Regions from separate parts of the Leifsonia sp. ZF2019 genome, predicted to be linked through region 2. Evidence: riboswitches for the same ligand, from Rfam matches in the RefSeq annotation. Region 2 holds a riboswitch; the other holds the start of a gene.
The links. Region 2 has a riboswitch for thiamine pyrophosphate ahead of IT072_RS09575 (ECF transporter S component). Riboswitches for the same ligand answer to the same signal wherever they lie in the genome.
Positions count from the first base shown of each region.

Region 1: it holds a riboswitch for thiamine pyrophosphate, as region 2 does, so the genes downstream of both, thiM (hydroxyethylthiazole kinase) here and IT072_RS09575 (ECF transporter S component) in region 2, are expected to answer to the same signal.

Region 1 covers NZ_CP065037.1:4,186,172-4,201,129, forward strand. Annotated here, with positions in the region: gene IT072_RS20425 (TetR/AcrR family transcriptional regulator) at 1-559, shown strand, start outside; gene IT072_RS20430 (DJ-1/PfpI family protein) at 589-1,896, opposite strand; gene IT072_RS20435 (GlxA family transcriptional regulator) at 1,945-2,907, opposite strand; gene IT072_RS20440 (hypothetical protein) at 2,973-3,260, opposite strand; gene IT072_RS20445 (NAD-dependent epimerase/dehydratase family protein) at 3,257-4,096, opposite strand; gene pdxR (MocR-like pyridoxine biosynthesis transcription factor PdxR) at 4,186-5,589, shown strand; gene IT072_RS20455 (PaaI family thioesterase) at 5,555-6,043, opposite strand; gene IT072_RS20460 (bifunctional hydroxymethylpyrimidine kinase/phosphomethylpyrimidine kinase) at 6,040-7,533, opposite strand; gene thiE (thiamine phosphate synthase) at 7,530-8,177, opposite strand; gene thiM (hydroxyethylthiazole kinase) at 8,174-8,983, opposite strand; TPP riboswitch at 8,975-9,066, opposite strand; gene IT072_RS20475 (hypothetical protein) at 9,140-9,772, opposite strand; gene IT072_RS20480 (amidohydrolase family protein) at 9,769-11,364, opposite strand; gene IT072_RS20485 (amidohydrolase family protein) at 11,372-12,361, opposite strand; gene IT072_RS20490 (IclR family transcriptional regulator) at 12,387-13,193, opposite strand; gene IT072_RS20495 (amidohydrolase family protein) at 13,396-14,817, shown strand; gene IT072_RS20500 (SDR family oxidoreductase) at 14,810-14,958, opposite strand, start outside.
Region 2 covers NZ_CP065037.1:1,939,308-1,954,265, reverse strand. Annotated here, with positions in the region: gene IT072_RS09635 (SGNH/GDSL hydrolase family protein) at 1-639, shown strand, start outside; gene orn (oligoribonuclease) at 650-1,273, shown strand; tRNA gene IT072_RS09625 (tRNA-His) at 1,322-1,397, shown strand; gene IT072_RS09620 (ArsR/SmtB family transcription factor) at 1,566-2,108, opposite strand; gene IT072_RS09615 (MFS transporter) at 2,184-3,434, shown strand; gene IT072_RS09610 (hypothetical protein) at 3,753-4,523, shown strand; gene IT072_RS09605 (hypothetical protein) at 4,563-5,627, shown strand; gene IT072_RS09600 (metallopeptidase family protein) at 5,630-5,983, shown strand; gene IT072_RS09595 (hypothetical protein) at 6,024-6,290, opposite strand; gene IT072_RS09590 (ATP-binding protein) at 6,301-6,906, opposite strand; gene IT072_RS09585 (energy-coupling factor transporter transmembrane component T family protein) at 6,890-7,669, opposite strand; gene IT072_RS09580 (ABC transporter ATP-binding protein) at 7,666-9,192, opposite strand; gene IT072_RS09575 (ECF transporter S component) at 9,195-9,815, opposite strand; TPP riboswitch at 9,851-9,961, opposite strand; gene IT072_RS09570 (GerW family sporulation protein) at 10,008-10,334, opposite strand; gene IT072_RS09565 (endonuclease/exonuclease/phosphatase family protein) at 10,440-11,357, shown strand; gene IT072_RS09560 (hypothetical protein) at 12,057-12,332, shown strand; gene IT072_RS09555 (DNA polymerase IV) at 12,336-13,610, opposite strand; gene IT072_RS09550 (aldo/keto reductase family protein) at 13,667-14,671, shown strand; gene IT072_RS09545 (hypothetical protein) at 14,714-14,958, opposite strand, start outside.

The sequences.
Region 1 (14,958 bases), 2.0 Mb from region 2:
GCTGGTCCACGTCGCGAGCGAGCTCTTCGCCGAGAACGGCTACCGCGACACGAGCATCGCGGACATCGCCCAGCGAGTGGGCGTCACGCAGCAGGCGCTGCTCTACTACTTCGGCAGCAAGCCCGCCCTGCTCGACGCGGTCATCGACGACCGGGACGGGGCCGCCGTCGCCTTCGCCGAGGAGCTCGCCGCGATCGGCGGCTTCGACGCCATCGACGCCCTCCCCGACTCCGCACGTCGCAACGCGGCCGAACCGAACCTGGTGCGCCTCTTCGCCGTCCTGGTCGCCGAGAACCTCTCGCGCGATGCGGTCGCCCATGACCACTTCGTCACGCGGTACCGCCGCCTGCGCCGGATCGTCGCGGGACTCATCGCCGAGGGCCAGCGCACGGGCGTCTTCGAGCCCGGCATCGATCCCGCGCTCAAAGCCGCCGAGGTCATCGCGGTCATCGACGGACTCAACACCCAGTGGCTGCTCGACCCCGACGACATCGACATCGTGGCCGTCACCGAGCAGTTCGCCGAAGGACTCGCCGAGACCCTGCGCCCCCGCGCCTGACCCCGCGGTCGCGCCGGCCGGACCCGGAGTCAGACACTCGACAGGCGGCGGCCGCGAACGGCCCGACGACGCGATCGTCGCAGCAACCAGGGGATCATCCCCACGCCGATCGCCACGAGGACGACACTGCACCCGAGGACCACGAGTCGTGCCGGGAAGCTACCTCCCGACGGGAGCACGCCCACCGGATACTCGATGTACTTCGCCGCCGTGCGCGCGACATGCTCGCCTGCCTCGCGTGAGATATCCCTCAGCACCGGCTCGAATGCCGACTCCCCCGGCTTCTGGGCGCCCGGCACGATCTCGCGGTCGAGCGTGCCCGCCTGGTCCCGAGGGGTCGTCAGCAGAGTGAGACCGTGCGCCGTGCGGACCGTGTCACCGTCGGCGACGGGCAGGACGTGCGCGAGGAACGCCGCACCGCCGTAGAGCTCCGCCGTTGCAGCGACGCCGATCTCGTCCACGCCGTCGCTCAGCATCAGCCCGTAAGTCGGCTGGAACCAGGGCAACGTCGCGGCCATCGGATAGGGGAAGTCGGCGAGCGTGATCGTGTTGACAGGCATAGTCTCAGCCGGTCCCGGTCTCCAGGCCGGATAGCCGATCTCCGCAGCGATCCTCGTCGCTTCGGCCGCGCCGGTGTAGCGCTCAACCAGGTGGAGTGCCCCCGCAATGCCCGAACTCACCCCCGCCGTGGTGAGCACCATGCCGTCCTGCACCCAGCGCACGCCCTCCTCCCAGGTTGTCCGGGGGTTCGACGACCGCAGTCCCGGGAGGTCTGACCAGAACGACGTCGCTCGCTTTCCGTCGAGCACATCCGTCGCTGCGAGCACGCGTGCGCCTGCGCACACGCCCAGCACGGCGTTCCCTCGCCGAGCGGTCCGCTCGACCAGGGCACGCAAAGGCGCCTCGTCGAGCCCCTCCGGGTCTGCCATCGCCGGGACCACGACCACCGCCGGCTCGGGGGCGATGCCGGAGAGGACGTCGCTGGCGGAGTAGTCCGGGAGCGTCGCCAGGCCGCCGGACAGCGCGACCGGCTCGCGCCGCACCGAGACGGTGTAGACGTGGAATCGCGGCGACCGAGCGAGCACCTCGTATGGTCCGAGCACGTCCGTCGCAACCGATCCGTTCGCGCCGAGGAGGACGGCGACGGGGATGCGGTCGTGGGCCACGGCAGGCGCCGAGTGAGAAAGGCGCGCTGCCGCCGCCTCCGCACCAGCCGGCACGGAGAAGTCGCGTGCCATCGTCACGGCGAATCCACCGCCGAGGAGGGCGGCGAGCGTCACGACAGCCGACACGACGCCGATCACGGCGGTCAGCACGGTGGAGACGGTTTTCGGCATGGGGGTACTCCAGAAGTCGGGGGATGTTCGAGGGTGAAGGGACCGGGTTCAGGCCGCGGTCAATCGATAGGCCGACGGCGAGACACCTTCGTGCGTGCCGAACATCCGCCGGAAGTGCCGGGGGTCGGCGTATCCGCAGGCCCGAGCGATCTCCTCGATCGTCAGCGTCGAGGCCCGCAGGAGGGTTCGGGCATGCCCGAGTCGAAGCTCGGTGTGGTATTGGGCGGGCGTGAGCCCCGTCGCCGCGACGAATGCCCGACTGAGCCCGCGCGGGGAGAGATGCGCTCGCGCGGCGAGCTCTGCGAGCGGATGATCGCCCGCCAGGTCGGAGGCGAGCGTGTCCTGCACCGCGTGCACAACCGGGTCCAGATGGTCGCGATGGGCGAGGAACGGGCTGGTCGGGGCGGACGAGCCGTTCCGACGGGTGTACACCACGAGTTCGCGAGCGACGGATGCGGCGAACGCCGGCCCGCGGTCGGCCTCGACCAACGCGAGCGCGAGGTCGATGCCCGAGGCAATTCCAGCGCTCGTGCTCACGGATCCGTCGTGCACGAACAGCACGTCATCGAGTACGCGCGCTTCGGGATACCGCTCACGCATCGCGGCGACCGCGCTCCAGTGGGTCGTGCACCGGCGCCCGTCGAGCAGGCCGGCGTCGCCCAGCACGACAGCGCCGGTGCAGACCGACGCCAGCCGGGCCCCGGCGGCATGGGCACGCCGCGTCCACTCGAGAACCTCCGGCGCGACGAGCCCCGCCGATCCCGCTCGCCGGAGGACGGTGCCGAGGTCCACGCCCGGCACGACCACCAGCGTGTTCTCGTCGGCGGCGGCCTCGGCCAGCGGCTCCAATCCGTCGAGCGCCAATCCCTGAGCACTCACGACGCGACTCGCCTCTCCGACCCAACGGAGCCGGTAGTCAGCCCCGAGCGCCGAAGCGGCCGAGAAGACCTGCGCCGGGCCGGACAGATCGAGCAGGTTGAGGTCGGGGAGGGCGATGAACAGGACTTCCACAGGACCCAGGCTAGGGCGGCGCGATCCCGCTCGGGAGGCCGGGACGAGGCAGCAAAGCGGACGGATCAGGTCAACCCGTTCGTGCTGCCCGGCCGAGACCTCGCGTCGGCCTCCCCGCCGCGCCGCGGCCGTGTGGCCCAGCCGTTCGTCGCCCACTGGATCGCCGGCAGGACGAGCCAGTTCAGTGCGGCGACGAGGATCGCGGCGTCGACCACCACGACGGCGGCGCGCGGCAGGAGGCCGCTGAGAAAGGGCGCGAGTACGAGATTGAGGACGATGCTGACCGGAAGCACCCCCGAGAAGGTGGCGACCCCTTGCCTCCAGGTGCCGGGTCGGAAGGCCGTTCGCGTCACTGCAGGAATCCCGCTCTCCAACTCGGATGGCGCAGCACGAGTCCCTGCCCTTTCGCGCGCGCGTTGCTGACCGGCCGGCTGACGTCGCCGCTCTCGCGGCGTTGCGGTGCAGGACCGTCGACGGATGCCGCGAAGACAGGCGTCCACTCGATGCCGGCCGCCGGTTCGTCGTCCACGATGTTCCATGTCCCGCTCGGCCACTCCAGAGCGAGCAGCGCCGCACGAGCGGCGTCGTCCACGTGGATGAACGACGCGGCGGTCTCGGTCGCCGGCAGGCTCCCCGCGCGCGCGGCGTCGCCGTATCGGCCGTCGGCCGCATACCAGGTTCCGGGCCCGTACAACAGGCCGAAGCGCAGGACGACGGCGTGCGGGAGCTCACGCACCGCATCCTCGAGCGCTGCGACCGCGTGGACGGTCGTACCGCGGGGCTCGGCGGCGTTCAGGTCGAGCGGTGTGTCCTCATCGGCGGCCTCGGCACCCGACGGATAGATCCACGAGATGCTCTCGGCGATCATCGTCTCCACGCGCAAGGCGTGCGCGGCGTCCACGAGGTTCCGCGTCCCCTCGACGCGGAGCCGCGCGTTGCTCGCCGAGTCGCCGGAGGCGAGGTCGGTGAGGAGATCGACGATCGCGTCGGGCCGTGCGGACGACACCGCCCCCGTCACCGCGACCGGGTCCAGCGCGTCGGCGACCACCGGGGTCGCGCCGAGCGAGCGGATCACCTCCTCACCGCGCTCGGACCTCGTCATTCCGACCACCTCGTGACCGGCGGCGAGCGCGAGTGGGAGAAACGCACGTCCGAGCACTCCGGAGGCTCCGGCGACGAAAAGCTTCATGTTCCCTCCTTCTTTCGGGCTACGCCCTCGATGCTAGGCACGACCTGGATCAGACAAGAGGGCCAGAAGGCGCCCAGTATTGTGGTCCAGTGGACCTCTTCCTCTCGCTCGATCCGTCGATTGCGAAACGTCGTGCGGTGGAGACGGCGCTGCGGCGGAGCGTCGCCCTCGGGCAGCTCCCGGTCGGCAGCCGTGTGCCGGGCACCCGGGAGCTCGCGACCGAGCTCGGCGTTGCCCGCGGGACGGTCACCGCCGCGATCGACGATCTGGTGGCCGACGGGGTACTCGTCACGCGGGAACGCGCGGGAACGTTCGTGGCCCGCGCACCCGGCGCGTCGGACGCAGCCCGCGTCGCTCCTGTCGAGCCGACGATGCGGTGGGACCTGCGCCCCGGCCGGCCCGAGGCCGGCTCCTTCCCGCTCGCGCGATGGAGCGCCGCGCTTCGCCGGGCGGCAGCGGGATGGACGCCGACGGGGGCCGACGAGGACGCGCGCGGCAGCCTGGAGCTTCGGGCTCAGCTCGCCGCCTACCTCGCGCGGGCCCGCGGCGTCGAGACGACGCCGGACTCGGTCGTCGTCTGCGCCGGTTACCGTTCCGCGACGAACGTGCTGGCGGTAGCGCTGCGCGGACAGGGAGCCGAGAGGGTCGCGATCGAGGATCCGGCGCTTCCCGCGCTGGACACGGCTTGGCGCTGGGCGGGTGTGCAGACCGTCGACCTGCCGGTGGATGCGGCCGGCGCCCGCGTCGATCTGCTCGACTCCTCGATCGATGCCGCCGTCCTGACTCCGGCGCATCAGTTCCCGCTCGGCGTCGTTCTCAGCGCCGCGCGGCGGCGCGACGTGCTCTCGTGGGCGGCTGCCTCGCGTTCCGTCGTCATCGAGGACGACTACGACGGCGAGTTCCGCTTCGATCGCCGCCCCGTGGCCGCGCTGCAGCGCTCCGCGCCGGACCGGGTGATCTACATCGGCAGTACGAGCAAATCACTCGACCCGCGACTCCGGCTCGGCTGGATGGTACTTCCTCCGGATCTCGTCGGGCCGGTCGCGGCGACGACCCTGGCGCTGACCGGCGGGGTGCCGGAGCTGGATCAGCTCGCGCTGGCCGAGCTGATCCGAAGCGGAGACTACGAGCGCCATATCCGCCGCCAGCGGCGCGAGTACGCGCGGCGTCGCGTCCTCCTCGATCAGGTGCTGGCCCAGGCCGGGTCGACCGCCACCGGCATCTCCGCCGGCCTGCAGGCGATCGTCCCCCTTCCTCCCCGGTCACACGGTGACGAGGGCGGCACCCTTCGCGCGGGCGATGCGATGCTCCACACGCTCGGCCGGTATTCCCGGACCGACGACCACCCGCCGTCGGCGGTCGTCGGGTTCGCGACACCGCCCCGCTCCCAGTTCGACGCCGCCATCCACGCTTTCGCGCGGTGGCTGCGGGAGGCGTCCGGCTCCGATGCAGCCCGGGTCATCGCCCCGTCGCCGCGTCACCACGCAGGGTGAGGATCGCGCTCGTGAAGGAGGCCACCGGCTTCCCGTCCTCACGGAGGACGTCGCACGCATAGTGACTGATGGTCCGTCCGGCGTGCGTGCACCGGGCTCGCGCGATGAGCGGCCCGGACCAGACGGGGCGGAGGAACCGCGCGTCCAGATCGAGGCTCGTGAACGATTCGCCGGCGACGATCGCCGTCGAGTGCGCGGTCCCCATCGCCGCATCCGCCAGCTCGCACAGCATCCCGCCGTGGAGTGTCCCCTGCTGGTTCCCGTGTCGCGACACGTCGGCGACGAACCGGACCTCAGCGGCACGCTCGGACACCCCGACCAGCTCGAACCCGAGCAGACGCGAGATGGGGGTGGGGTACGTCAGGTGGGTGGTGTCGTCGGGCGACAGGGTCCCGTCGATCGCGCGCTGCAGGAAGGCGAGCACCGGCAGATCACCGTCGCAGTCGCGCGTCATGCCCGCGGCGCCCCTCGGCGTGCGGCGAAGAACGCCCGCTCGTGCGCGGCGGACTCGCGGAACGCGAGCCCCATCGCGCGCCGTGTCGCCTCGTCGGAGGTCGCGGCGAGTTCTGTGACGATGCCGATCGCCCGCCGGGTGGCGTCAGCGAATGCGGGTTCGGCATAGGTGTCGAGCCACGACCGGTACGGGTGCCGCTCGTGCGAGAGAGCGTGCAGGCGCTCCCCGACGTCCTGATAGATCCAGAAGCACGGGAGGAGCGCCGCAGCGAGCACCCGGTAGTCCCCTCGGGCCGCCGTCGCGAGCAGGTGGTTCAGGTAGGCCGTCGTCACCGGGTCCGGCTCCACGGCTCGCAGTGCTTCCTCAGTCAGCCAGCTCTCGTGGAGCTGCAGCTCTCCCGCGATCGCCCCCTGCGCGCTGTCGGCCCAGAACACGAGCTCGTCCGAGGCCGGCGCGAGGCGTGCGGCATGGGCGAGCACCCGGGCGTAGTCGCGCAGGTAGAGGGCGTCCTGGGCCAGATACCCCAGGAACTCGTCGCGGGGCAGGGTCCCGTCGCCGAGCCCGCGCACGAACGGCAGGTCGTCGATGTCGGCGCGGAGGGCGCCGATCTCGTTCCACCAGGCGCTCTCGACGTCCTCCGCCGTCGGGGCCGTCGTGGTGCCCCCTCGACGCCAGAGACCGGCGAAGTGGCTGATCGGCCCATTGCCGGTGCCCACCTCGAGCTCGGACCCGTGACGAATGCTCTCGGCGAGCCACTGCTTGGATTCCGCCGCGGCTCGCACCCAGTCCCCCGTGGCGGCGACCCGGGTCGCGACCGCGGAGGACAGCGAGCACCCTGTGCCGTGCGTGTTGCGCGTGGCGATGCGCAGCCCCGGGAACTCGGTCACCGAGACAGCGCCGTCGACGGCCTCGACGAGCGCATCGGGGAGGTGCTCCCCTGTCAGGTGTCCGCCCTTGGCGAGCACCCGAACACCGTGCCGAGCGGCGACCCGACCCGCCTGCGCAAGCGCCTCCTCCCAGGAGACGGCGACGGTCGACTCCGCGAGGACCGCGAGCTCGGGGACGTTCGGTGTCACCAGGTCCACCTGCGAGACGAGTCGACGCAGCGCGTCCTCCGCATCGGCGTCGAGGAGGCGGTCGCCGCTGGTGGCGACCGCCACGGGGTCGAGCACGACCAGAGGAGGCCGCACCCGGTCGAGCCAATCGGCGACCACCCCGATCACCTCGGCGGTGCCGAGCATTCCGATCTTGACCGCGTCGATCTCCACGTCGTCGGAGACGGCATCGAGTTGCTGGGCGAGGAACGCCGGGGGAGGCACATGGACGGCACGGACGCCGTGGGTGTTCTGGGCGACGAGCGCTGTGACGACCGCCATGCCGTAACCGCCGTTCGCGGCGATGCTCTTCAGATCCGCCTGGATGCCGGCGCCGCCGGTGGGGTCGGTGCCGGCGATGCTCAGCACTCGCGGTACGACACGCTGCCGGCTCATGCGGCATCCCATGCCGTGCGCAGCTCGCGGGCCGCCTGTCCGGGGTCGGCGGACCCGCAGATCGCCGACACGACCGCCGCGCCGGCGGCGCCCGCCCGGCGCAGCGCTCCCAGATCGGCCGCGTGCACCCCTCCGATCGCGACCGCCGGGAGCGCGCTCAGGGCGACCAGCCGGGCGAACTCCTCGTGACCGAGCGGCGGCGGAGCGTCGCGTTTCGTCGCGGTCGCGTGCAGCGCGCCGATGCCGACGTAGTCGACGACGCCGGAGTCGGACGCCGCGGCCAATTGCTCCGGCGTCGAGGCGCTCAGCCCGAGGACGGCGTCGGAGCCGATGAGCCCTCGCACCGCCTCGGGCGGAAGATCGGACTGCCCCACATGGACGCCCGTGATCCGCGCTCCCGCAGCACGGGCGGCGAGGAACACGTCCACCCGGTCGTTGACGATCAGCGCGACTCGATCCGGGATCGCCTCCGAGACCCGCAGCACCGTGTCGAGGAACCCGCGGGCCGTGGCCTCCTTCTCTCGGAGCTGCACCGCCGTCACGCCGTTGGCCGCGGCGGCTCGGACCAGCTCGACGAGATCGTGACCGGCCGCTGCGGCCAGGCCGGAATCGGTGACCAGGTAGAGGGAGAGATCGCTCGTCATCGGACCACCGCCCGTGCACGCAGGATCTCAGCGTCGACCCCCGCGAGCGCGTCCAGGAACAGGGACGCGAAGGTCCCGGGCCCTCCGGCGCGCTCGGCCGCGAGCTCTGCCGCGACGTTGTAGACCGTGATCGCCGCGACCGTGGCGGCGAACCGGTCCGCCGTCACGCCCGCGAACGCGGCCATCACCGCACCCAGCGCGCACCCCCCTCCGGTGACCCGGGTCAGCAGCGCATTCCCGTTGCCCAGACGCGACTCGTCGATGCCGTCGGTCACGAGATCCACCGGCCCCGACACCGCCACCACGCCGCCGGTGGCGAGGGCGATCCGACGGGCGGCGGACGCCGCGTCCTCGACGACGTCCGTCGCGTCGACGCCGCGACCACCCGCGCCCGCCCCGTCGAACGCGATGATCTCGGAGGCGTTCCCCCGCACGACCGTCGGGCGTGCCGTCTTCAATTCTGCGGCGAGCGCCGTGCGAACCGGCAGGGCGCCGATCGCGACGGGGTCGAGCACCCACGGGGTGCCGGCGTGGGTGGCGGCCGACGCCGCCTCCCGCATCGCTTCGCGCTGCTCCGCGTTCGGAGTGCCGAGGTTGACGAGCACGCCCGACGCGATCCCGGCGAAGACGCCCGCCTCTCCCGGGATGTCCACCATGGCCGGGGCGGCGCCGAGGGCGAGCAGGACGTTGGCCGTGAAGTTCGTCACCACGGCGTTGGTGATGCATTGCACGAGCGGCGCGCGGGTGCGCACCTCCGCGTGCAGAGAGACGATGGACTCGATCTGGTTTCGTGGCGTGCGCGTCATGCGCGACATCCCTTCGCTAGTACGAACTAGAGCAGGTTCGACGGGTGTGATCTCAGCCCCGCAGGGCACCCCGTGTCACGTGTGTTGGTCTCACGCTATCGGAAGAGCCGCCGCGGTGCAGGCGCGCACGACCCGTGCTACCCCTCCGTGGGACGCCTACGGCTCAGAGAGCGTGATTCCCGAGATGGCGTCGAGTGTCGTGCGCGGGAGGAAGCTCTCGCAGTGAAGGCCCACTGTCGCGAGTTCATGGATCCAGGTCTGCCGGGTGTTCGTGCAGGTCACCGGAGACGTTCCGTCGGCGAAGGAGACGGTCGCGGCGAGGTACGGGGCGGTGCGGTCCGTCGCCCGGACCGTGATCTCGATGTTCGTCTGGTGATACGTGTCGCTGGAGACGACGGCCGTGCCGGAGACGCGGTAGTCGTCTCCGGTTCTGCCGGAGACGACATCGGCTGTCACCGTGCCGGTGGTCGCGCCGACGACAGCGACGGGGATCACCCCGGCAGCGATGGCTCCGAGTGCGGCCGCGAGCGCGCCGATGCGGAATGCCCGCGTCGCGATGCGCCCGCGCCGCGGGGATGCGCGCCCGATCACGAGGATGCCCGCGCTGAAGAGGAGCATCGTCGATGCACCCGCGATGGCCGCCCCGACGGGCTCGCCGGCGATGCCGAGCTCGGCCGACCATGCCCATGAGACGACGACGCCCACTCCGATGAGGGCCCAGCCCGCCACCCGGGTCCACCGAGCACGTGCGGTGCCGGGAGCCTTCGTCGGGGTTACGCGGGCCGTCATGCGTCCTCCTCGGATGCGAGCAGCCGGTCGATCGTCTGGTCGAGCTCGGCGGCGGTCGCGTAATGCCCGCCGTTCACGACGGCGCTGATGTCCATGAGGTTCTCCACGCTCGTGAGCGGGTCGTTGTCGAGGAGGAGGAGATCGGCCCGCATCCCCGCGTCGATGGCCCCCATGCGGTCGGAACGGCCGAGGAAGCTCGCCGGAACGGTCGTGGTCGCCCGCAGCACGTCGAGCGGCGCGAGGCCGGCGGAGGCCAGCTCCCGGAATTCGGACCGCAGGTCCTGCCCGGGATTGCCGCCCGGACCGTCCGTTCCGGTCATGATCGGCACTCCTTCTGCGTGGAGGATTCCGACGAACGTCACGGCGGTGTCGTAGTACTGGTGGTAGGCGTCTCGCCGCTGGGCGGGCAGATCGAGGAACTTCGTCCGAGTGGTCTGATAGTCCTTCCTCACCTGTGGTGAGAGCATCCTCAACCACGGGTGGTCCGTGTACTCCGGGGCGTCCATCCTGTACTCGGTGCGCAGTCGCGAGAGCGTGGGCGTCTGCCAGGTGCTGTTCTTCAGGAAGGTTCGCGCGAGATCCCGCGCGGCGCCGTCGTCGAAGGTGTTCAGCGCCTGCTGGAGCACCGGGATGTTGTCGGCCCGATCGGACAGGGCGGGGTTCAGCAGCGTCGTCGCGGTCAGCTTGGTGACAAAGGGACTCCCGAAGAGCTGTTCGGCGAACGGCACGTAGCCGAGTGCGTTCGGCAGCGCGAGAGAGGTGTCGGCCGCGGCCCGGAGCGCTGCGCGGTCGCTCGAGGTCTCGATCCAGATGTTGGCACTGGTGCCGAGGTGTTCGAGGAAGTCGTAGCCGGCGTCCGACGCCTCACCCGGACTGACCGACGGCGGCAGGTGGCCGCCGATCGTCAAACCCTGGGCGTGCGCCCAGCTCACCGCGGCGAAGAACACGTCGCGCTCCACCATGATGAGTTTGATGAAGTCGGCGCCGAGAGCCTTCTGACGGCTGATCTCGCGGCGCACCCTCCCGACGGTGGGTGAGTTGAAGGGCATCAGGATCGCCCCGGGCATCGTCAGCAGAGCGGGCGTTCGGGGCCCGAGCGAGAGCCGATTCTGCGCACGGCGCCGGAGCACCTCGTCGGGGCCGGCCATCTGCCGCATCCCGGTCGTCCCCTCACGCAGCATCGTGGCCATGAACAGTTCAGAGCGTTCCTCCTGCAGGACGTGGGTGTGCATGTTGTTGTAGCCCGGCACGGCGTACCTGCCTTCACCGTCCACGACCCGCATGCCGGAGACCGCGGGTCCGGGAAAGGCCGTCGTGGCCACGATTCTGCCGCCGCGCGTCTCGATGGACATATCGGGGCGGCGGCTCCCGTCGCGCGGATCCACGATGGTCACGTGGTCGATCCGCAACGCAGGCGCGGTCGCGTGCGGCGACTGCGGCGGAAGGTTCCCGCTCGTCAACGTGGACAGGAGAGGCCCACCCGATGCCGCGGCGGCCCCGAGACCCAGTGCGATGAAGCCGGTGGTCTTGAGGAACGTTCGGCGTGATGACGTGGCGGGCGTCTCGCGAGGGTCGTCAGGGTGCGAGGTCATGGGCTGTTCACGCTTTCTCACGGTCGGCACGGGGATGGGGGTGTCCGCTCGCGTTCAGGAGGCGTGCGGCATTGGCTCCAGCCAGCTCACGCCAGGAGGAGACGCCGCTGGGGTGGGGAGCCGTGTCGAGGGACGCGAGCTGCGCGTCGACCACGGCGGGCGGTGTCCAGCAGGAGTCGCTGCCGTACAGGATCCGGTCGGTGCCGACCAGCGACGTCAATGCGGGGATCGCGTGCGGGAACGGCGTCCCGGCCGTGTCGAACCACAGGGACGTCAGCTGCTCCCACAGGTGGAGCGCCTCGGCGTCGACGCCGACAGCGAGCGGGAGGAGGGTGGTGACCCGGTCGGCGAGGCTCCCGAGTGCCGCTCCCGAGTGCGGCACGATGACACGCATCCCCGGGTGCCGGTGGATCACTGTGGCTCGCAGCAGGTCGACGACCGTGCGGGTGGAGTCGAAGAGGAACTCCAGCAGAGGGCGTGGCAACCCCAGTCCCGTCGACTCCCACGACACCGGCGAGGTCGGGTGGATGAAGAGGATCCCTCGCCGCCGGTCGAGCTCCGCCCACAACGGCTCGAGAGCCGGATCCCCGAGGTACTGCCCGTGCGCGTTCGACTCCACCGCGATTCCGGTCGCGCCCGCCGTCATCGCCCGCGTCAGCTCCCGCAGCGCCGCGTCCACATCGGGCAGGGGAACGGAGGCGAAGCAGTCGAAGCGCCCCGGATGGTCGTCGACGTATCCGAGTGCGACGTCGTTGACGTGCTCCGCCATCGCCGCTGCTTCGGCATCCCGCCCGGCGACGAGATGCACGCCGGGCGACGAGAGCGAGAGCACCGCGCGGGCGATGCCCCGCCTGTCCATGCTCGCGAGCTGATCGCCGACATCGAAGCCCGGCCAGCCCGGCATGCCGTCGGGATGCTCGATTCCTGCGGCTCTGGCACCCGCGACATAGTCGTCCGTGACGAAGTGCGCATGGACATCGACGAGCGGCGAAGGCATGCAGGCACGGTATGTCGCCTGCCGATCAGCGGAGGGGCGACTTCCACCCAGCGGTAGGGCGCCGCGGTTCGAGAGCGCCGGAGACGGCCCTGGCCGTCACGCGCACGGCGGGCAGCAGGCCTTCCAGCACCTGCTTGTCCGCCGGTGCGACGACCGACACCGCCGCGACCACCTCACGCGCTCTCCCGAAGACGGGTGCCGCGACGGTGCCCATGCCGTCGACGGCGGAGGCGGCGAAGACTAGTGATCCCTCCTGCCGGATCGCGGCCAGCCGACGGCGGAGCTCGTCACCGGTCGGGAAGGCCAATCGTCCTGGTCCTGTCAGATCGACATCGGCGTGAGCGATCATGGCCTCTTGCACCTCACGGGGGCTGTGGGCGAGCAGGACGAGGCCGCCACCGGTTCCGTGCAGGGGCAGGCGCCCGCCGACGCGATAGGCGACGCGGCCCGCACCACGAGCGGACAGGCGTTCGATCAGCACCGCCTCGTCGCCTTCGCGGACGGTGAGGAGGACGTGCTCCTCGGTGACGGCGTGGAGGTCCTGCAGGAACGGCATGGCGATTCGTCGAATGCCCTGGCTCCTCGGAGCGAGCGCTGCGATCTCGAAAAGTCGGAGACCGACGACATACAACCCGTCGTCGCGTCGTTCGAGAGCGCCGACGCCGACGAGTGACCGGACGATCCGCAGAGCGCTGTTGATCGGCAGACCGGCACGGCCTGCGATCGCGGTCAGGGAGAGCGCTGCATGGCGCTCGTCGAACGCCGCCAGGATCGAGAACGCCCGATCCACCACCCCGGTGCGGCGGGCGACGGCTGCCGAGGGTTCCTCCATGGGAGGGAGTCTGTCATGAAAGCTCGATTACCGCTGAGTGGAATCGTCGGCCCGCCCTCCGGGGAATGAGGCCACCATTGCCATCGTCACCACGTTGGACGGCCTACGGCGCACACTCCGGCATCGGGCCCGGGTCCGCATCAGGCGGCTCGAGCACTCGCGAGCGGGATCGCTCGCCGTGGGCCCGAGGAGGGAGCACGCTTTGGCCGCGCGAACCATCATCGCTGGAGTCACCGTCGTCGACGTGCGAACCGGGGGCCTGCTGCCGGACAGCGAGCTGGTGATCAGCGACGGCCTGATCACCGCGGTGGCGCGCGCCGGCACCACCCCGCGCACGGATCACGACGACGTGCTGACGCCGGGCCCGGTCTTCGTCGTCCCCGGGTTCACGGACACGCACGCGCACGCCCTGAACCTCACCGAGCCGGACGGGACGTTGGCGCTCATGCTCGCCTTCGGGATCACGTCGTTTCGGCAGATGTCCGGCAGCTCCGACCTTCTTCGCCGGCGCGCACGGGACCAGTTGGGACTCCCGGCCGATTCTCCAGCGCTGACCGCGCTCTGCGGCGAGATCCTCTCGCCCGCGAACGCGGCGACCCCCATGGAGGCCAGAGAGACCGTGCGCTCGGAGGCGGCGGACGGCGCGGATTTCATCAAAGTCGCAGCCGTCAGCCCGGACACCCTGACCGCAGTGCAACGGGAGGCCGCCGCATGGGGTGTCCCCGTGGCCGGGCACCTTCCCGCCGGCGCTGATCCGCGAGCGGCGGCGCGTCTCGGATTCACGATCGAGCACCTGGGTCCGGGCATTCCGCTCCTGGCCGCGTGCTCCACGGACGAACAGGCTATACAGGCTCAGCTCCGGAGCGGAAGCGAGCTCCGGCTGCCGCGCCTTCCCCGGCCCGTGCTCGCGCGCATCCTGACAATGGCGCTCCCGCGCGTCGTCGTGAATCCGACGGCACGGGCGACCGACAGCTCGATCGCACTGCTTCAGCACGCCCTCGACACCTTCGACGACGGCAAGGCCCGAGAGCTCGCGCAGCTGTTCGTCCGAGAGGACACGTGGGTGACCCCCACGCTCGTCCGGCAACTGACCTCGCAGCGGGCCGACATCCCGTCCTTCCGCGACGACCCCGACCTCCGCTACGTGAAGCCGGGCACCGTGAGATTCTGGACCAGGTCCGCGGATCACTTCTCGAAGAAGTACACACCCCAGCAGCACGCGACCTTCGCGGCACAACACGACACAGAGCTTCGGCTCGTGAAGATCTTCGCCGAGGAGGGCGTTCGCATGACCACCGGCAGCGACGCCACCGGCGCCGGCTGGGTGATCGCCGGACCGTCGCTTCACCGAGAGTTCGACCTCCTCGCCGCAGCCGGGGTCGACCCGCTCCGCATTCTCCAGATGACGACGGTGGACGCCGCGAGCCTCGTCGGGCGCTCGGAGGATTCCGGCACGATCGAGGTCGGCAAGCTCGCCGACCTCGTCTTCCTCGCCCGCGACCCCCGCGAATCAGCCGCGCACCTTCATGACATCGTGGGTGTCGTCCGCCAGGGACGTCACTACGCGCCCAGCGACCTCTCGGCCCTCCGAGAGGGCGTCGCCGCGGCACGCTCCGTCACCTGATCCGGGCAGATGTGCATTCCGCGCAGGTGGACTCCCGGTAGCGGGAGACGGCGGAACGGCCGGCGGAGGCCTCGAACAGTTCGTGTTGGAGGCTGAGGAGGGAACGGAAGGCGCCGGACGCGGTGAAACCGAATCCGACCT
Region 2 (14,958 bases):
GCCGTGCGGGGGCGCCGCATCTCCGACGTCGTGACCGATCAGGTTCCGCACGCGGTCGCCATGCGCCCCGACCTCGTCTCCGTCCTCATCGGCGGGAACGACCTCATGAGCCCCACCGCCGACCCGGATGCGCTCGCCAGCCGCCTCGAGACCGGAGTGCGAGCACTGCGCGACGCCGGCGCGACCGTGCTGCTCGCGAACCTGTTCGACCCGCACTTCGCGTTCTTCCTCAAGCCGTTCCGGGGACGCGCCGCCGTGTTCAACGCCAACATCTGGACCATCGCTCGGGACCAGCAGGCCACCGTGCTCGACGTGTGGGGCGTGCGCGAGTTCCGCGAGCCCGCGATGTGGGCCTCCGACCGCGTGCACCTGAGCTCGCGCGGCCACCGCACGCTCGCCAGCCTCGCCGCCCACACGCTCGGAGTCCCCTATGCGGAGACCGCGCCGCTCGCCGGATCCGACACGGGCGGCATCCCGGCGGAGCACCCGTCCGGCGAGATCCCGTTCCGCACCTGGTTGCGCGTGTACGCGCTCCCCTGGGCCGGTCGCCGGCTCCGCCACATCTCCGCCGGCGACGGGATGGACCCCAAACACCCCGTCCCCCGCCCCGTGCCGCGAGCCGTCGGAGGGCCGCACTAGACTCGGGAGCATGTCTAACTCCTCGGATCGACTGGTCTGGATCGACTGCGAGATGACCGGACTCGACCTCGAGGTCGACGAACTGGTCGAGATCGCGGTCGTCATCACCGACTTCGAGCTGAACGTTCTCGACCCCGGACTCAGCATCGTCATCAAGCCCGACACCTCGGCGTTCGAGAACATGAACGACTTCGTCCGCGACATGCACACGACCTCCGGCCTCATCGAGGAGATCCCGAACGGCAAGAGCCTCGGCGAAGCCGAATACGAGGTGCTCGAGTACGTCCTGAAGTTCGTCCCCAACGCCCGCACCGCCCCGCTCGCCGGCAACACGATCGGCACCGACCGCATGTTCCTCGCGAAGTACATGCCGCGCCTCGACAACCACCTCCACTACCGCAACGTCGACGTCTCCTCGATCAAGGAGCTCTCGCGCCGCTGGTTCCCCCGCGTCTACTTCAACGCGCCCGGCAAGAACGGCGGACACCGCGCCCTCGCCGACATCCTCGAATCCATCCGCGAACTCGACTACTACCGCGGCGCGGCCTTCGTCGGCGAGCCAGGACCCACCACGGAGCAGACCCAGGAGGTCGCCGCGGCCGTCGTGGAAAAATGGGCGCCGCGAATGTACTAGAATCGATGAGTTGCCTCGACCGGGTCACCTGAAACGGTCGCGGACATGGTGGGTATAGCTCAGTTGGTAGAGCGCCTGGTTGTGGTCCAGGAGGTCGCGGGTTCAAGCCCCGTTACTCACCCCAGAGGAACGCCCCGGTCAGAGATGGCCGGGGCGTTTCGCATGCGCCGGCGCGTTTCGCATGCGACCGGGACGGGCGAGCGCGGCGCCTCGGGACGTGTGCGGTGCGGCGCCAGGGCGCAGTCGTCCCGAAGCGCAGCAGTCGTCGCGCGAAGCGCGACGAGGTGGGCCGCTACTCCGCGGAGCGGTGCAGCAGGAACAGGCCGCCGTGCAGCGGCCGGCCCGTGCGCTCGGCGTCGGTCTCCACGAACTCGTCGATGACGGCGACGATGCGGCGGTCCAGCTCGGCGACATCCTCCGGGGAGAGGTGCAGGGCGAAGCGGGCGTACGTGGCGATCGAGCGCGGGCCGGCGTCGGCGAGTTCCTGCTGAAACGCATCCACCGGTGCTAAGCCCTCACCCAGGTCGAGGTCGTCCAGGCCGACGGACAACCACCAGGTGCGCCCGGTGGACCGATACGGCTTCTCGAGCGCGCCGCTCTCCCCCGAGCGCACCCCGACCGGCTCCAGGAAGCCCACGTCGACGAGTTGCCGCACGTGGTAGAGGACTGTGCCAGCGTCGACGCCGAGGCGGTCGGCGAGTTGCTTGTTGGTCAGCTCACGATCCCCGCACAGCCGCAGGATGCGCACCCGCAGCGGATGCGACATCGCTTTGATCTCCTTGACCGTCGCCGGACGGCGCTTGGCCTCCGGGTCGATGGTCGGGTCGCGGTCCATGCGCCCAGTCTACGCAAGTGATAGAGGTTTCTCCTATCGATTGAGTTTCCTCAATCAGTGTGCGATGCTGCACTCGTGACCTCGAGACGACTGGGCGCTCCCTTCTGGACGCTGTGGACGTCGGCGGCGTTCTCCAACCTGGCCGATGGCGTGATGAAGGTGGCGCTGCCGCTCGTGGCCGTCCGCTTCACCGATTCCCCCCTGCTGATCGCCGGACTGGGTTTCGCCTTCTCACTCCCCTGGCTGCTGTTCGCGCTCACGGCCGGGGCCCTCGCCGACCGGCTGGACCGCCGCGCGATCATGATCGGCGCGAACATCGCCCGAGCGACCCTGCTGGCGGCGCTCACGGCTGCGGCTGTCGCCGGTGTCGGATCCATCTGGCTGCTGTACATCGCCGCGGTCTGTGTCGGGACGGCGGAGACGCTGTACGACACCTCCTCGCAGTCGATCCTCCCCCAGCTGGTCGGCCGTGACGCCCTCTCCCGAGCGAACGGGAGGCTGTATGCGGCGGAACTCGCCGCCAACCAGTTCATCGGGCCGCCCCTCGGCGGCTTTCTCGTCGCCGCGGGGGTGGGGCTGGCATTCGGAGCGCCGGTCGCCCTCTGGGTCGCAGCCATCGCGCTGCTGCTCCTGGTGCGCGGGGCGTTCCGCGTCGACCGCCCCGGAACGACGACCATCCGAGCAGACATCGGCGAGGGTCTGCGCTTTCTCTGGAGCAACACCGTCCTGCGCGTGCTGGCCTTCCTGGTGGGCGGCTTCAATTTCGCGAGCAGCGCGGTGTTCAGCGTGTTCGTGGTGTACGCCGTCGGATCGAGGTCCGCCATGCGGCTGGACGATCCGGCCTACGGCGCCCTGCTCACCGCCTCGGCCCTCGGCAGCGTGCTCGGCACGTTCCTCGCCGAGGGCGCTGAACGCCTGCTCGGTCGCTCGCGCGCGCTCGCCCTCACGATCGCCGGCTCCGTCCTCACCGTCGCGACCCCGGCGTTCACGACCAGCCCGTGGATCATCGGCGCGGCCTTCTTCGTCGGCGGCGTGACCGTCTCCATCTGGAACGTGATCACGGTGTCGCTGCGCCAGCGGGTGACCCCGCACCGCCTGCTCGGCCGCCTCAACAGCGCGTACCGGCTCCTCGCGTGGGGAACCATCCCGCTCGGTACCGCCGCGGGCGGGATCGTCGCGGAAGTGCTCGGCCTCAGGGCCGTGTTCCTCGGCGCCGGGGTCATCGTCCTGTGCCTCCTCACAGGGATGATCTGGGTCACGGATCGACGCATGGACGAGGCGGAACGGGCCGCGGTCGAGGCGGCCGACCCACCGGCAGAACGGTGACACGTACACGACTTTGCCAGGGATCATGCCCCGATCGTCCAGAGTGACGGCCTAACGTAGCTGGTCGACGGCATCGAACGCCGTCCGTGTCACGCCGCGTGCGCCCTCCCCGACCCCCCTCGAACCCGGACGCCTTTCCGTCGTCGTGACGCACCCCGCGCCGCACGTCGCGCGCCCTCGGGACCACGGGTCCACCGGGCGCTTCCGTGCGTGCCGACGCGGGTTCCAGCCCGCCCGCCGCACCCCCTCGCGGCACGGTCGCGCCTGCCCGGAGCCCGGGGAGGCCACCAGGGCGGGGAAGCCCGACCCAGGAACCGAATGCTCAGCACCCTTCGCAACGCCATCCAGAAGACCGACATCCCCTTCGGCCGCATCGTCACCGGCGCCGCCGCCGTCCTCATGTCGGCCAGTCTCATCGGCCCCGCGCTCAGCGCCCAGCAGCAGAGCGAACGCTCGACCCGGGAGCTCTCCGACTCGACCGGGCTGCACCGCGAGCAGCTCTCCATCTACGACAAGATCGTGCGCGACCGCCTCGAGGCGGAGGCGAAGCAGACGCTCGCCAGCGCACAGACCACCGTCGCGGCCAACGAGACAAAGACCGACGCTTCCGCGGCCAAGACCGCGATCGCGGGCCTCGACTCGTACGCGAAGCTCGACGACAGCAGGCTGCGCACGACCATCGACGCCACGAAAGCCGCCACCACCGCGCTGGCCGCCGCAGGCGCCGAGGCCGACCGGGTCGCCGCCGAGGCCGCCGCAGCCGCGGCCGCCGCCGCGAACACCCCGGACGGTGCCAAGTCCGCCGCGCGCAGCATCGCCTCCTCGCAGTACGGCTGGGGCGACGACCAGTTCCAGTGCCTCAGCAGCCTCTGGCAGAAGGAGTCCGGCTGGAACTACCAGGCCTCCAACGGCAGCAGCGGCGCCACCGGCATCCCGCAGGCACTCCCCGGCAGCAAGATGGCCAGCTTCGGCACCGACTGGGCGACCAACGCCACCACCCAGGTGAAGTGGGGCCTCGACTACATCTCGCGCTCGTACGGCACCCCGTGCTCGGCCTGGTCGCACTCGCAGTCCGTCAACTGGTACTGAGCGGGCGCGCGCCCGCGCGGTGTCGGTAGACTCGCGCGGGTGAGCACCGTTCCCCCGCACTCGTCCGTCGGCGCCGCGGAGGTCCGTGGCGCCCACCTCGTCGGCAGCGTCAACCTCCCCGATGCCGAGACCGTCCTCCGCACCGTCGGAGCGCACCTCGGCGACCGGATGCGCCGCATCCCGGACGGCGAGGTCGGCGAGCGGTTCTACTGGATCCAGTTCCAGACCCGCCGCTTCGACACCATGGCCGGCCTGTCGCGCCTGCCGATCGAGCCGTTCTTCTTGCGGGACACCTTCGACGGACGGCCGTTCCGCGTGGACGCCGGTGTGCAGGCGGCCGATCTGGTCTTCCCCGACCTCGGCTACGCCTCCGCCGCACTCGAGTCGTTCGCGACCTTCGCCCGCCTCGTCGACGACGGGGTGCTCGCGCCCGCGACGCGATTCCAGGTCTCCCTCCCGACCCCGGCCGCGATCGCCGGCGCCTTCATCGTCCCCGAGGACCGGGCCGCCTTCGAGGCCGCCTACGAGCGCGCACTCCTCGGTGAGCTCGCCCGCATCGTCGACGGCATCCCGCACGAGCGTCTCGCGATCCAGTGGGACACGGCGGTCGAGTTCGCCCTGCTGGAGGGTCGCATCGAGCCGTGGTTCACCGACGTCCTCGACGGCGTCGTCGAACGGTCGATCCGCCAAGCGCGTGCCGTCCCCGACGACGTCGAGGTGGGCTTCCACCTCTGCTACGGCGACGTCGAGGAGCACCACTTCGTGCAGCCCGCCGACGCGGGCTGGCTCGCCGCCGTCACCCGCGGCATCGTCGAGGGCGCGGGCCGACGCATCAGCTGGGTCCACCTGCCCGTGCCGATCGATCGCGACGACACGGAGTTCTTCTCTCCCCTGCGCGACGTCGCCGTTCCGGAGACCACCGAGCTCTACCTCGGACTGCTGCACCACGAGGACGGCGAGGAGGGCGCCCGCCGGAGGATCGCGGCGGCGTCCACCGCGCAGGCACGATTCGGCGTCGCGACCGAGTGCGGCTTCGGGCGCGGACCGAGCGAGCGCACCACCGGCCTGCTCGACCTGCACGCCGCCGTCGCGGACGCGTGGTGACCGTGGGCCTCCCGCTCGACGCCGACGCGTTCGAGGCCCTCGTCACCGAGGAGCTCGACCAGCTGCCGGACGAAATGATCGACGGCCTCGACAACGTGGTGTTCGTGGTCGAGGACCGCCCGGAGGACGGCTCACTCGACCTCCTCGGCCTCTACGACGGTGTCGCCCTGACCGAGCGCGACTCCTACGGCTTCGGCGAGATGCCCGACCGCATCATCCTGTACCGGGAGCCGCTGCTCGCGATCTGCGAGACGGTCGACGAGCTGCGGGACGAGATCCACGTCACGCTGGTGCACGAGATCGCGCACTTCTACGGCATCGACGACGAACGCCTGCACGAGCTGGGCTGGGCGTAGCGCGTCCCGACCGGAGCCGCGCTACGACGCTCGACGGACTCTAGAGGGACTCCTCGTCCTTGTCGGCCTCGACCGGGTCGCTGTCGGGTGCATCGAAGTGGTACGTCACGTGCTTCTCGCCGTTGACCTCCCGCTCCGCGCCGGCCACGTACCAGAACAGGGACTCCAGTCCCTCGACCGCGGCGACGGCGCCGATCCGCTCGTCCACCTTGCCGTCGACCAGGTACCGGCGCTCGGCGGTGCCGACCAGCGGACCATCGGCGTACTCGACGATGTACTCGGGATCGTGTGCCTGTGATTCGCTCATGGTCTCCAGGTTAGTCCTCCGCGCTCGGCACGCGGGCCGCGCCGAGCGGCCAGTCCGTCACATCCAGACGCAGCGTCGCGGAGTCGCGGGGACGCTCGCGCCGCAGGTACGCCTCGAACTCGGCCTGCCAGCGGTCCCAGTTCTGGGCGAAGGTCTCACCGTCGCGGTCGAGTGCCCTCCGTTTGCGGAGCGTGTCGTCGGCATCGAGCCACAGGGCGAGGTCCGCCGCGGAGACGTTCGCCCGGGCCAGCGTCCCGCACCCCTCCACGATCAGCGGGTCCGCGCCGTGCACCGCGACCCGCTCCGCCGGCCGATCGCCCGCCCAGTCCCAGCGCCGCCAGTGGCCGGCACCGGTGGCGCGGAGCGGGAGGAGCAGGTCGCGACCGAGAGCGGCGCTTCCCGCGTCCAGGCCGTCCCATCCCGGATAGAGGTCGTCCATGCGCACCAGTCGGGGCCGTCCGGTAGCCGGCCACGCGCGCAGGAGGTCATCGGCGAGCGAGCTCTTGCCCGCTCCGCTCGGCCCGTCGATCAGCACGACGGGCGCACGACCGTCCGCCGCGGCGACCGCTGCGCGCACGGCGGCGTCCAGCCGCTCCCGCTCAGCGTCCCAGGACATTCCAGCTCCCGACGACGACGGCGACCGCCACCGCCGCTCCTGCGACGGCAACGGCAACCACGAGGGCCCCCCAGTCCCGCCCGCGGAACACCGACGGCCGCGCCCACGTGCGCGCCGAGGCGGACCCGAATCCCCGCGCCTCCATCGCCGTCGCCAGTTTGCTGCCGCGACGGATGGAGAGCACGAAGAGCGCGAACGATTGACCGAGCATGCGCCGCAGTGCACCGCTCTCGGCGATCCCGCGGGCGCGCCGGGCGAGGGTCAGCGCCCGCCAGTCCTCGGCGAAGAGACCCACGAGTCGGAGCCCGGCGAGCCCCCCGAGCACGAAACGCGCGGGAAGTCGCAGCAGCTGCGCCAACCCGTCGGCGAGATCGGTCGGATCGATCGTGATGAAGAGCAGGACGGCGGGCAGGCCGATGGCCAGGATGCGGAGCATCGTCGCCAGCCCCAGCAGGAGCGAGCCGTCGCTCACCTCCACAGCCCACCACTGCAGATAGACGGTGCCGGCTGTGCGGCCGTAGAGCGCGGTCGTCAGCCCGGCGAGGGGCGCCGCGATCCAGATCGGTGCCGTGCGCAGCAGCAGCACACGCGCCGGGATGCCGGAGAACGCGACGAGCACCAGCTCCAGCGCGAGCGCGACGGCGGCCGAGACCGGATCGATGGAGACCAGGAGCACCGCGGTGACGATGAGGGCGGCACCCAGCTTGGCGACGGGGTTGAGCGTCGCGAGCGGTCCGCTGCGGACGGGTTCGAGCAGGGTCACGCCGCCACCTCCCGTGCCGACCCGAGCGGAAGGTCCGTGGCGCCGATCGCGGCGATGAACTCGGTGTCGTGCGTCGCCGTCACGATCGAGTGGCCGGAGCCGCGGAGCTCGGCGATGGTGCGCACCAGCCCGCGCCACGTGTTCGCGTCCTGCCCGAACGTCGGCTCGTCGAGCACGAGCAGCCGCGGCCGGGTCGCCAGCGCTGTGCCGACCGACAGCCGTCGCTTCTGCCCGCCGGAGAGCGTGAACGGGTTGGCGTCCGCCACAGCGCTCAACGCCAGCCGGTCCAGGAGGTCGTCGACGCGGTCGCGGATCTCCCGCTCGGTGAGCCCGAGCGCTCGCGGCCCCGCCGCCAGCTCGTCGCGCACGGTGGAGGCGACCAGCTGGTGCTCCGGGTTCTGGAACACGCTGCCGATCCGGGTCAGCAGGTCGCGGGAGCGCCAGCCCTCCGGCGCCGCGCCCGCCCCGGCGGCGAGGGCCGGCTCGGCTCGCAGGGCGCCCCCGAGCACCGGCAGGAGGCCGCCCAAGGTCAAGGCCAGCGTCGACTTGCCCGCGCCGTTGCGCCCGGTGAGGGCGATCGCGGAGCCCTCGGCGAGATCGACGGACACTCGCTCGGGAAGCGCGACGACCGACGGAGAGCGACGCTCGGATCGACGTCTCCGTCGCCGACGGGCGACGGCCGGGCCGCGGCCGAAGGCCAGCTCGCGCGCGGTGAGCAGGGCTTCGCCCAGGGTCACGGTCGGCGCCTTCGGGACGATGTCGTCCGGCAGCCACACGCCCGCGCTCCGCAGAGTGCTCCCCGCGTCCGCGAGCACAGCGTCGGGATGACCGTCCGCAAGCACGCCGCCGTCCGCCGCCAGGACGATGACGCGGTCGACGAGATCGCGCCACACCGCGACGCGGTGCTCGACGACCACCAGGGTCGCGCCCGTCGCGTCCAGCGCAGCGGCGACGGCGTCCCGCACCTCGTGCACCCCGTCGGGGTCCAGGTTCGCGGTCGGCTCGTCCAGCAGGAGGAGGCCGGGACGCATCGCCAGCAGCCCGGCCAGGGCGAGACGCTGCTTCTGACCGCCCGAGAGCTGCGACGTGGGGTGGTCGAGCGGCACCGTGAGTCCGACGGCGGCCAGGGCGGCACGCACGCGCGGCCAGATCTGCTCCCGAGGGACGCCGAGGTTCTCGCACGCGAAGGCGACGTCGTCACCGACGCGCGCGAGGATCACCTGCGCGTCCGGATCCTGCAGCAGGAGGCCGGTCGTCCCGCGCGCCCGAGCAGGCTGGCGACCGTCGACCTCCATCAGCCCTTCGGACTCGCCATCGTCGTCCCCGCCGAGCACACCGGCGAGTCCGGCGAGGACCGTGCTCTTGCCCGCGCCCGAGGCCCCGAGGAGGAGCACCCGCTCACCGGGCTCGATGGTAAGCGCGAGGTCGCGGACGGCCCACGCGGACCGCCCGGAGTAACGCCAGCCCCAGCCGCCGACCCGAACGGCGGCCGGGACCGGCTGTCCCAGGGTGACGGAGGCGATGGTCAGACCCGCCCCGTCACTTCGCGCCCGGCCGCGAACCGGCTCAGGGCCCCGGTCCTGGCGAGCGCGCGGACGAGCAGCCACGACAGCAGCCCGGCGACGAGCGCTCCGGAGAGCGTCGTCGTGATGGTGTAGACGATCGCGAACTCCGGCTTGGCGCCCGGGTACCAGTACAGGAGGTCGAGGACGGACTCGGCGAGCCCGGCGCCGGCGCCGGCGAGGATGGCCGGGACGAGCTTCCAGTTCGCGTAGAGGAGGATCGCGAAGACGATCTCGGCACCGAGGCCCTGCACGAGGCCCGAGAGCAGCGTCGCGAAGCCCCACTGCGTCCCGATCAGCGCCGACACGATGGCCGCGACGAGCTCGCCGTACAGTGCGGCGCCCGGCTTGCGGACGATCAGCGCCGTGAGAACGCCGGCGAACAGCCAGGGGCCGTTGAGGAGACCCTGGAAGCCCGGCAGCACGGCGCTGACCGGTCCGGAGATCGGGTTCTGCACCTGCCCCCAAACCCAGAAGACGACGCCGGCGGCGACGGCCACGACGCTGGCGACGACGATGTCGACGACACGCCAGCGGAGGACGCGTGCGGAGCGCGTCGCGGACGGAGTGATGGTTGCGTGCACTGTTCGTGCCCTTTCGCTCGTGGAAAAGAGGGCACGGGATTCAGAGATGGCCTCCCTGCGCTGGCATGATCCAGATCAGGTTCGACGGTCGAAGCTTGGAGAAGCTTCCTCTCAGCCCGGCTCACCGGACTCCCGTGTTCGCGATCAGTCTAGTGCGACGTCACGCCGCCGGTGACGTCACCGCGTCCGCGTCTACTTCTTCAGCGCGCGGATGACGCGCGACCAGGCGTGACCGGCGACCCACACGAACGGGATCGCCACCGCCAGCAGCGTGATGAGGTTCGGCCGGAAACGCACGCCCGCCGCGTCGCTCACATAGGCGCCGAACGGGATCGCGACTCCCCCACCACCGCCCCCGCCCGGGCCTTCCTCGTCGTCGGTGCCCCCGGCCCCGAATCCGAACTGCACGGCGGCGACGGGCACGATCGTCGTGCCGTCGATGACGACGGGCTCGCCGTACACGGACTTGACGCCCGACGAGCTGACGGTCTCGGCGAGTTTGAGCGAGATGTTGGTCATGCCCTCACCGTACCCGCCGCCCTCCCAGGATGACCAGGGCGCTTCGCAGCCTCTTCCCGGCGTTCGCGGCGGCTTCTCAGCAACGGGGCCGGAATAATCGATCGGGTGCCATCGTCCCGTACCCGCCGCCGCCCCCGAGGCGTCCTCACCGGGATCGCAGCACTGGCGGTCGCCGCACTGCTGCTCTGGCACGGGATGCTCCCCGACATCGGCGGCGCCGCCTCCCTCGTCGAGTCGTTCCTGCCCTGGGCGGCCGCGCTGATCGCCGTGCTCGGCCTCTCCGCACTGTTCCGGCTGTCCCTGTTCGCCGGTCTCGGCGTCGCCACCGCGGCGGCCGTCTGGTGGTCGTTGTTCGGCACCGCGATGCTGCCGGCCGCCTCGGTCGGCGCCCCCGCCTTCACCGTCGTGAGCGAGAACATCCGCGCCGGCAACCCCGAAGCAGCGAGCATCGCCCGCGATCTGGCCGCCCGCTCCCCCGACCTGATCGCGCTCCAGGAACTCGACGCGACCACACGCTCCGCCGTCTCCGACGTGCTCGACCCCGCTTACCCGTATCGGGCCATCGTCGGCACCGTCGGTCTCTGGAGCACCCACCCGCTCTCCGGCGAGCAGCGCCTCGACCTCGGCCTCGGCTGGGACCGCGCCCTCCGCGTCGACGTCGACACCCCGGGAGGGATCACCCGCGTCTACGCTGTGCACCTCGCCTCGGTGCGCCCCGGCGAAAGCGCCACCCGCGACGAGATGCTGAAGGAGCTGAGCGGCACGATCGCCGGCGACGACGCGACCCGCCTGCTCGTGATCGGCGACTTCAACACCGCCACCACCGACCGCACGCTGGCGCCGCTCCTCACCCAACTCGGCGAGAAGCCGGACAGCGAGCTCGGACTCGGCTTCACCTGGCCCGCCTCCTTCCCCGCCGCCCGCCTCGACCACGCCCTGACCCGCGGCCTCGCCACGGTGAGCAGCGTCGTGCTCCCGGAGAACGGGAGCGACCACCGCGGGATCGAGGTGGGGTTGCGGTAGAACGTCGACGCTGTCGATTAAATCCTCCAGATCTGACATTCTTGACACACGTCATCAAAGGTGATGACCGAAAGGAATCGTCATGCCAAAACTCAGATGCTCTGTCACTGTGACCGCAGCGGCCGTGGTCGCCTTCGTCCTGTCACTGGGTCCCACACTGCCAGCAGCCGCCTCCCCCATGATCGCCACTGATGGAGAAGCCCGCCGACTGCTCGCTCAGCTCGCAGTCAGCCCCGAACCGCAGTCCACCTTCGACGCGATGTCCTCCGGAGAGCAAGCGCTCGTGCGCGCCGCGAGCGAGGTCGCAACTGTCTCAACGACAAGCGATCAGTTCGAGCGCGAGCGCGATGCTCGTTCCCGTGCGGCCTCAGGGTGCTACTCGTACACTGCCCGATCCGCCTTCTACAATTCGATCGGTCAGACCCTGGGTAGCATGTGGACGACGGGCCAGATCTGTTACAACGGAGCAACCGTCACGAGCGCGCGCTATGTCGATGGAGGAGGGTCGACATCGTTCATCGGATGGTCCTACGTCGGACGTACGAGTTCCGCCGCGGGAGTCAGCGGTGGTGGCGGATACGCGTACGGCGCATACAAGTTCCGATTCGCTCTCGTAGCCGGTTTTCAAGAACCGATCTACTGCGCTCGCGTCGTCGGCACATCCGTCGCAGCGCACGGTGACACCCGCTGTGGAATCGGGTGAGCGATGACCGCCGGCCGACGCGCACGACGATGAATCCGCGCACGGAAGGCATCGGTGCGGTCGTGGCGGTGACGCTCCTCGTCGTGGCCGCGCTCGTCGTCCCCGCGATGCTGTTCCCCATCCTCGCGAGCGTCGCTCTCATCAACGTGGTGCGCTACGCGGTGATGCTGCGGACGACAGGGAGAGCGGGGCTCCTGCTGGCACTCGCTGCGGTCAACGGTGTGCTCTTCACCGTGAGCGCGGTGGTGACACTGTTCGTGCTGCCGCTCTGAGACTCAGTCGCTCACCCAGCGCGGGTTGCGGCCGTCCTTCGACTCGTCCTCGGCCTCGCGGGAGCGGCGGACGAGGGAGGCGGGGCCGATGGTGCCGCGTCCGAAGCGGGCGCTGACGGCATCGAGGGCGCGTTCGGTCTCGCGCCACTCCTCGTCCGGGTCCCAGAGGGCGAGCGCGTCGCCGCCGGCGTCGAGGAGCTGCTCGGCGCGGACACCGATGAGACGGATCGGGGTGGCGTGCACGTCGAGGTCGAGGGCCTCGAAGATCTGCCAGGCCTCCTCGAAGAGTCGGCGGCCGACGTTGGTGGGTTCGGCGAGCGTGCGGGACCGGGTGATGGTGCGGAAGTCGGAGAAGCGGACCTTGATCGCGACGGTCCGGCCGACCAGCCCGTGGCGACGCAGACGCTCTCCCACCCGCCCGGAGAGCCGGAGGAACTCCCGGCGCAGGACGTCCGGCTCGTCGACGTCGACGCCGAACGTGTTCTCGTGGCCGACGCTCTTCTCGCGGGTCTCGGTGATGACGCGGCGGGCGTCGCGGCCGTTCGCGAGATCGTGGAGGCGGCGAGCGCCGGCCTGCCCGACGGCGCGTTCGAGCACGCTCAGCGGCGCGTCGGCGAGGTCGGCGACCGTGCGCATCCCCATCCGCTCGAGCGAGGCCTGAGTGCTGGCGCCGACGCCCCAGAGCGCGCCGACCGGCAGCGGGCGCAGGTAGGCAAGGGTATCGGCGGGCGGGATGACCAGGAGCCCGTCGGGCTTGGCGCGACCCGAGGCGAGCTTGGCCATGAACTTGGTACCGGCGACGCCGACGGAGCACGTCAGGCCGGTCTCCTCGTGGACCCGCGCCCGGATCAGCTCGGCGATGCGGCGCGGGGAGCCGAGCAGACGCCGTGCGCCGGCCACGTCGAGGAACGCCTCGTCGATGCTGAGGGGCTCCACCAGCGGGGTCACCTCGTGGAAGATCTCCATCACCCGGGCCGAGTACTCGGTGTACTTCTCGTAGTGCGGCGGCAGGATGATCGCCGTCGGGCACAGCCGTAGCGCCTGGGACATCGGCATCGCACTGCGCACGCCGAAGCGCCGGGCCTCGTAGGTCGCGCTCGTGACCACGCCTCGGCCCCCGGCGTGGCCGACGATCGCGGGCTTGCCGCGGGCGTCCGGGCGGTCGAGCAGTTCGACGGAGGCGAAGAAGGCGTCCATGTCGACGTGCAGTACGGTGGCCGTGGAGTCGTCGACCGCCGCGGTCGTCACCCGCCGGTCGCTGCCATCCGCTCGTCCCACACCCTCCAGGATGCCACCTTCCGCCGACAGCGCCGCCGACGAGTAGCGTGATCCGCATGGAATTCAGATACCTCGGCAACTCCGGGCTCAAGATCTCGGAGATCATCTACGGCAACTGGCTGACCCACGCCTCCCAGGTCGAGAACGACACCGCCGCCCGCAGCGTCCGCGCCGCTCTCGACGCCGGCATCACCACCTTCGACACGGCCGACGCCTACGCGAACACCGCGGCGGAGAAGGTGCTCGGCGACGCGCTGAAGGGCGAGCGCCGCGCGTCGCTCGAGATCTTCACCAAGGTCTACTGGCCGACCGGGCCCCAGGGGCCCAACGACGTCGGCCTCTCGCGCAAGCACATCCTGGAGTCGATCGACGGATCGCTCGAGCGTCTCGGAACCGACTATGTCGACCTCTACCAGGCTCACCGCTACGACTACGAGACACCGCTCGAGGAGACGATGCAGGCCTTCGCCGACATCGTGCGCGCGGGCAAGGCGCTCTACATCGGCGTGAGCGAGTGGTCCGCGGAGCAGCTGCGTGCCGGCCACGCCCTGGCGAAGCAGCTGGGCTTCTCGTTGATCTCGAACCAGCCGCAGTACTCCATGCTCTGGCGCGTCATCGAGAAGGAGGTCGTGCCGGCCTCGGCGGAGCTCGGCATCTCCCAGATCGTCTGGTCCCCGGTCGCGCAGGGCGTGCTCACCGGCAAGTACACGCCGGGCGAGCAGCCGCCCGCGGGCAGCCGTGCCGCCGACGAGAAGGGCGGGGCGAACGCGATCAAGAGCTTCCTGCGCGACGACGTGCTGACGGCGGTGCAGAGGCTCCGCCCGATCGCCGACGAACTCGGCATCACGATGGCGCAGCTCGCCGTGGCCTGGGTGCTGCAGAACCCCAACGTCGCGGGAGCGATCGTGGGAGCATCCCGCCCGGAACAGGTCGCCTCGAACGCGGCCGCCGCGGGCGTCCGCCTGTCGGGCGACGTGCTCGCCCGCATCGACGAGGCGATCGGAGACGTGGCCGAGACCGACCCCGCGCAGACGATCTCGCCGGCCACGCGCCCCGCCTGAGCGGACCGGCGACCGGATCCGGTCCGGCCGCCGGTGCCCGCCTCAGACGAGCGCGGACACCAGCGGCCGGAACCAGTCGCGGAACGCGCCCGAGTCATCGCGCAGGCTGGCGCTGACGACCACCGTGTGCGGCCCGACGATCCAGGCGCCGGAGCTCGACAGGGGCAGCACGTCGATGTCGAGCCGGAAGTACCCGGCCTGGCGCCGCAGCTCGTGCTCGCGCTCGCGCACCACGTCGACGATGTCGGCTGCCCGCCGAGCATGGTTCAGCAGGCTCGCCTGCACGT